DNA from 2 places in the Bacillus sp. C28GYM-DRY-1 genome. Region 2 is predicted to be linked to the other one. Evidence: a T-box and tRNA genes for the amino acid it is inferred to sense, from the RefSeq annotation. Region 2 holds a T-box; the other holds one or more tRNA genes.
What was found. The T-box of region 2 lies ahead of valS (valine--tRNA ligase). A T-box ahead of a tRNA ligase gene usually reads a tRNA of that ligase, here a tRNA-Val.
Positions count from the first base shown of each region.

Region 1: it has a tRNA-Val gene. The T-box ahead of valS (valine--tRNA ligase) is inferred to sense a tRNA for this amino acid. The anticodon was not compared.

Region 1 covers NZ_JAUMKF010000008.1:144,373-147,783, reverse strand. Annotated here, with positions in the region: gene murQ (N-acetylmuramic acid 6-phosphate etherase) at 1-301, opposite strand, end outside; gene Q3W56_RS10210 (GNAT family N-acetyltransferase) at 411-893, opposite strand; gene Q3W56_RS10205 (2-thiouracil desulfurase family protein) at 906-1,361, opposite strand; tRNA gene Q3W56_RS10200 (tRNA-Glu) at 1,542-1,616, shown strand; tRNA gene Q3W56_RS10195 (tRNA-Val) at 1,620-1,695, shown strand; tRNA gene Q3W56_RS10190 (tRNA-Thr) at 1,700-1,772, shown strand; tRNA gene Q3W56_RS10185 (tRNA-Tyr) at 1,793-1,877, shown strand; tRNA gene Q3W56_RS10180 (tRNA-Gln) at 1,882-1,953, shown strand; gene sigW (RNA polymerase sigma factor SigW) at 2,181-2,744, shown strand; gene rsiW (anti-sigma-W factor RsiW) at 2,758-3,384, shown strand.
Region 2 covers NZ_JAUMKF010000006.1:56,902-60,312, reverse strand. Annotated here, with positions in the region: gene valS (valine--tRNA ligase) at 1-1,929, opposite strand, end outside; T-box leader at 1,990-2,212, opposite strand; gene Q3W56_RS07860 (hypothetical protein) at 2,378-2,569, shown strand; gene cotN (spore coat protein CotN) at 2,588-3,411, opposite strand, start outside.

The DNA.
Region 1 (3,411 bases), on a different contig from region 2:
CGATGACCTGATCTGGGTTGACGCTGTAGGTGGGAGGACATTCAACAGCATCCATGACACCGATTCTGCCGCTTGTGCCGGCGCCTATGTATATAAGCCGGCCACCATTTTGAAACGAGTCATAGGCGCAGTCTACAGCTGTTATGATATCGGGGAGAACCTGCTGAACGGCGGCTGCGACTTTCAAATCTTCGTTGTTGATCATTTTGAGGATGCCGAGTGTGTCTGCTTTGTGGATTTCAGCTGTTTGGCTATTGCGTGATTCCGTTGTAAGGCGGTGAAGGTTTAATGGTTTTGACATGAGGAGGCCCCCTGTTTAAAAATAATATATCTCAATATTCAGTATATTCGTTCCTGTTATGACATTTCAACTATGTTTTAAAATCTTTAAAATTTTATTTCATCCTAGACTATAAGAAGTAATGAAGGAGCAGGTGCTCTCCAATCGGTCCGATTCTTCGCCGTCCTTTATCAAGAAACCCGCTTTTCATATAAAGGTGCTTTGCACGTGTGTTCAGTTGATTAACGGCTAAAATAATTTCATCGCACCATGGGAAATAACTGCTCACAAAAGAGGGAAGCTGAAACATTGCTTTTTTTGCATAACCTTTTCCCTGATGCACTGCGTGTATAGACAGAGAGCTGAGCAGTAAAGCAAATGGATTGTTAGAATATGGAGCAAGCGTTTCTTTTGATGTATATAAAATGAAAAAACCGACTGGCAAATCGTCTTTTAAAATGACTACTGGATACCGGTCCCGTATGCTCAGGGCCTGAGCCAGCACCTCTTTCGGGAGTGAGGTAAAGCGTTTGTCATCGTTTTTTAGTGTAAATGATTGGAGCTCCGGCAAATGTTCAGGCTTATAGAAGGATAAAGAAATGTCTTGAGTCATGTGATGCCCTCCTTACAATATGTTGTCTAGCTGGTTTTCCGAAATGACATGGTAGCCCGCTTGTTTTAACAGTGCGGCGGTCACTCCGCTGCCGGCAATTTTTTGGCCGGAGAATGTACCGTTATAGATAAAACCGCTTCCGCACGACGGACTGTTTTCTTTTAATATGATGGTAGAGGCATTGACTTCTTTTGCGTAAGCTAATGTGTTCGTGGCGCCTTCCATATATAATTCTGTGACATCTTCTCCTGAAGCTGTCACGACTTTAGCGGTTCCATTAAGAACATCCTCGCCGGTGCCTCCGATGATTTCTGCAGGTTCTCGGGGAGTTGAGAAGCCGCCGAGAAGCTCAGGACAAGCCACAACTGCTTCATTTTCATTGATGAGTTTTCTGATTTTCTCCGATGCGGCATGAGAGCCGTTATATCTGCATTCAATGCCGCCAAGGCAAGAGCTGACTAGTATCATATTGGTTTCTCCTCTCTTAATTCGCTTGTCTCTATCATAAAAGAAATGATAAATGTTGGGAGGCTTTTTCAGTTAAAAAAGGAGTTAAAAAGTTTGAAAATAAAAAATTTAATTTTTCTCTTTACAAAGGGGGTGTAACCTGTATATAATAACTTTTGTCAGCTCGACGAGAACACAAACGGCCCGTTGGTCAAGCGGTTAAGACACCGCCCTTTCACGGCGGTAACACGGGTTCGAATCCCGTACGGGTCACCATTTGGAGGATTAGCTCAGCTGGGAGAGCATCTGCCTTACAAGCAGAGGGTCGGCGGTTCGAGCCCGTCATCCTCCACCATCTTGCCGGTGTAGCTCAATTGGTAGAGCAACTGACTTGTAATCAGTAGGTTGGGGGTTCAAGTCCTCTTGCCGGCACTCTTTTCTAACATTAATATGGAGGGGTAGCGAAGTGGCTAAACGCGGCGGACTGTAAATCCGCTCCCTCAGGGTTCGGCAGTTCGAATCTGCCCCCCTCCACCATTATTGGGCTATAGCCAAGCGGTAAGGCAACGGACTTTGACTCCGTCATGCGTTGGTTCGAATCCAGCTAGCCCAGTCACAGACACCTTTGATCAAAAGGTGTCTTTTTTTCTTTTTAAAATCATTCCAACTTCTAACTGTTCAGTCTGTATAATAATTTTAAAAATATGTTAAGGTAGTTTATTCACGAATTACCATCTACACCCTGCCAAAAATTTGATAAACTTATTTTATAAAAAACTTGAAACCTTTTGGAACGAAGCTCGTATACATACAGACCGGTGAAGGCAGAGGTTAGATAATATGGAAATGATGATTAAAAAGAGAATTAAACAAGTCAAAAAAGGCGACCAAGATGCATTTGCTGACATCGTAGATATCTACAAGGATAAAATTTATCAGCTTTGCTATCGTATGCTTGGTAATGTGCATGAGGCAGAGGATATTGCACAGGAGGCTTTCGTCAGAGCGTACGTTAATATCGACAGTTTTGATATTAACCGGAAATTTTCAACTTGGCTTTATCGAATCGCGACCAATTTGACGATTGACCGCATTCGCAAAAAGAAGCCGGATTATTACCTTGATGCAGAGGTGGCTGGTACGGAAGGCTTGACCATGTATTCACAAATCGCCGCAGATGGAGTTTTGCCTGATGATGCAGTTGTGTCGCTGGAACTCTCAAACACGATTCAGCAGAAAATTTTAAAGCTTCCTGACAAATACAGAACAGTGATCGTATTAAAGTATATTGACGAACTCTCATTAATTGAAATCAGCGAGATTCTCAACATTCCTGTGGGGACTGTGAAAACGCGGATTCACAGAGGCAGAGAGGCTCTCAGAAAACAATTAAGGGATCTTTAAGTGGGGTGATGAAATGAGCTGTCCTGAACAAATTGTGCAGCTTATGCATATGCATCTTGATGGAGATATCCTTCCAAAAGGTGAACACATATTAAATGAACATCTGGAGACATGCGAGAAATGCAGAAAGCATTTTTATGAGATGGAAAAATCTATAGCGCTCGTCCGGAGCACATCGCATGTCGAAGCCCCCGCGGATTTTACCGCTAATGTCATGGCAAAATTGCCTAAGGAGAAGAAAAGAGCTTCTGTGAAAAGGTGGTTCAGAACCCATCCTGTTATCGCATCTGCTGCGGTATTCATCATTTTGATGGGCGGAGGTTTTTTGAACAGCTGGCATAATGACCAAAATTTCAGCGTGTCCAAGCAGCCGAATCTTGTGGTCCATAACCACACTGTGACCGTGCCAGAAGGTGAGACGGTCAAAGGTGATGTTACTGTCAAAAACGGCAAGCTGATTATTAAAGGAAAAATAGACGGGGATGTAACTGTCGTAAACGGCGAAAAATATATGGCCTCTGCTGGACAAGTCACCGGTCAGATTGAGGAAATCAATCAATTATTCGATTGGACATGGTACAAGATGAAGTCTGCGGGGAAAAGTGTAGTCAATGCTTTAAATCCAAAAGGAAAAGAGTAAAGCGCGTCAGTCGCTTTGCTCTTTTTT
Region 2 (3,411 bases):
CCAAATAAAGTTATATAAATGACGTCCGACTTCACCAAATTCATATCGATCAGCAAGCTGAGTCACATGCTCAATCGTTTCATTTAATCGCGTTAAAATCCACTTGTCAGCTACTGATTTTTCGCCTGACAGATCAAGCTCATCGTATGTCATGCCGTCCATGTTCATTAATGCAAAACGGGAGGCATTCCAAATTTTATTGGCGAAATTCCAAGTCGATTCCACTTTTTCATAGCTGAAGCGCAGATCTTGGCCAGGAGAGCTTCCAGTCGCAAGGAAATAACGCAGAGAATCAGCTCCGTACTTGTCAATGACATCCATCGGATCAACACCGTTTCCAAGAGATTTACTCATTTTTCGGCCTTGCTCGTCACGGATTAAGCCATGGATTAAAACATCTTTGAACGGGCGCTCGCCTGTAAATTCAATGCCTTGGAAAATCATGCGTGACACCCAGAAGAAAATGATGTCGTACCCTGTCACGAGAACGTCTGTCGGATAGTAGCGTTTAAAGTCTTCAGCCGTTACATCAGGCCAGCCCATAGTGGAGAAAGGCCAGAGCGCAGAACTGAACCATGTATCCAGTACATCTGTATCCTGCTCCCAATTTTCGCTGTCCTCAGGCGCTTCAAGCCCGACATATAGCTCACCTGTTTCTTTATGATACCAAGCAGGAATACGGTGGCCCCACCACAACTGACGTGAAATACACCAGTCGCGGATGTTTTCCATCCAGTGTAAATACGTTTTTTCAAAACGGTCAGGCACAAAGTTGACTTTTTCTTCTTTCTTTTGCAACTCAATCGCTTCATCAGCAAGCGGCTGCATGCGCACAAACCATTGGGTAGAAAGATAAGGCTCAACTACAGCCCCGCTTCGTTCACTATGCCCGACAGAATGCATATGATCCTCGATTTTGAAGAGAACACCTGCTTCCTGTAGATCTTTAACAAGCTTTTTGCGGCATTCAAAGCGATCCATGCCTTGATATTGCAGTGCATTTTCGTTCATTGTGCCATCTTCATTCATGACAAGAATGCGTTCTAAGTTATGGCGGTTGCCAAGTTCAAAGTCGTTTGGATCATGAGCAGGCGTAATTTTCACCGCACCTGAACCAAATTCCATATCAACGTAGTCATCACCGACAATCGGAATTTCACGATTTACAATCGGCAGGATCACCGTTTTTCCGATAAGATGCTTGTAGCGCTCATCTTCAGGATGAACGGCAACCGCTGTATCACCGAGCATCGTTTCAGGACGTGTCGTTGCAATTTCAATTGAACCTGAACCGTCAGCGAGCGGATAGCTCATATGATAGAACGCGCCTTGAACATCCTTGTAAATGACCTCAATGTCGGATAGAGCTGTTTTTGTCGCAGGGTCCCAGTTAATAATATATTCCCCTCTGTAAATCAGGCCTTTTTCATAAAGCTTAACGAATACTTCGCGAACCGCTTTGCTTAAGCCCTCATCCAGCGTAAAACGTTCACGGGAATAATCAAGGCCAAGCCCTAATTTCGCCCACTGGCTGCGAATAAAGTCAGCATACTCTTCCTTCCACTTCCACGTTTCTTCGAGGAATTTCTCGCGGCCAAGATCATAGCGGGATTTGCCTTCTTCACGAAGTTTCGCTTCCACTTTAGCCTGTGTCGCAATGCCGGCGTGGTCCATACCCGGAAGCCACAGCACATCATAGCCCTGCATGCGTTTCATTCTTGTTACAATGTCTTGCAGCGTTGTGTCCCACGCGTGTCCAAGGTGAAGTCTTCCTGTTACGTTTGGCGGCGGAATAACAACAGAATACGGCTCTTTTGTCTGGTCATTGCCCGCTTCAAAAAATTTGCCTTTTAGCCAAAAATCATATCGGTCTTTCTCAACAGCTGCCGGATCGTATTTCGTCGGCATTGTTTGTTCATTCGTCTCCATCATAACCCTCCAACATGTTTTAAAAATGGCTGAGAACGAAAAAAGAGCTCTTCATCCCTGTAAAAGGACGAAAAGCTCTTTCGCGGTACCACCTTTTTTCATGAACTTTATCAGTTCATGCACTTATAACGGATAACGGGTGTTTCCCGAATTTCTCTACTCTTCTTTCAAGAAATTATGCTCCCGGGCGACCTTCCAATCAGACAACATAAGAAGCCTTTCAGCAAACGGCTTCTCTCTCTGCATGCGTCTTTTTTGTACTCTTCCCGTTCTAAGCAGGTGTATTTATCAGCTCATTATATACTTTATTTATGTTCTTTATTATAGTAAAAGTGTTTTTGATTCGTCAATCATCTTTTCCAAAAACGCCACTTTCTATACTGATAGGCAGGCACCTATTGCCCAAGTTTACATATGATGCTTGTAAATGCGCAGAGGAGGATGCACCGTGAAGAAACGTTTCAGCTCTTATTCGCTACCGCCGTGGGTTAGGCAAATTCGGCTTGTATCCGCACAAGTGATTATTCCCATTACAATTTTCCAAGGAATTAGAACCATTTTCTTCCCAACAACCTTTGATGTTTTGCTGCTCGCAATCCTAATCTTATTGGCTTGCGCTCTTCATTTAGAATGGATATAAACAAACAAGTCCGCGCCATTAAGACGTGGACTCGTTTTCAGCCTGGAATTTTTTCTCTTGTTCAGTCTGATGAATTTTCATCACAAACGGCTCTATATTTTTCATTTGCCAATAGGCCTTTAATAATTGCGTACATTCATTTTTTTCATGCTGTCTTACCCCGTTTTGATAACGGTTCAGCACCTTGTACATGGCTGCCGGAAACGCCATATAGCTGAGAAAAAGACTGACTTCCGCTTCACGTAAAGGGAATAATTTCGTGTATGCATAAAACCATTCAACGCATTCCGGACAAGCTTTCGGAATGCCTCTGAACATTTTTGTATAAAAGCCGAGTAAGTCGTTTTGCGGCGGACCGACAGACGCTCTTTCGAAGTTTGTGAAATACCCGGTCCCTGTATCATTATACAGAAAATGGTGAATGGACAGGCTGCCGTGGTTCATCACAACCCTTGAGTCATTCTTCTCTTTTGCTGACTCATACCAATCCTCCAACCGCTCCAGCGCAAAATTCACCGCCGAAATGGTTTCTGAAAAATAGGTTACGGCCTGAAGTTCAAAAGGGGAAAGGTACCATTCCTTCTCCGCTCTGTCTACAAACTGTTCATAAAAAATTTTATCATGTTCCCACTTTTTTTTCGTTTGTCCGAAATAACGTTCAATATCATCACGTCTGATCTTTATTTCCTGCGCGGTTCTCTCATGTAGGCGGGCTGTTTCTCTAAATAAATAAGCATGTTTCTGATCCTGTTCTTCCTCCTGGTCAAATTGAAGCCAAGGCATTAAATAATAGGAATCTCCGGATTGTATACCTTCTGAGAAAAACTCACCGCTATTTGTTC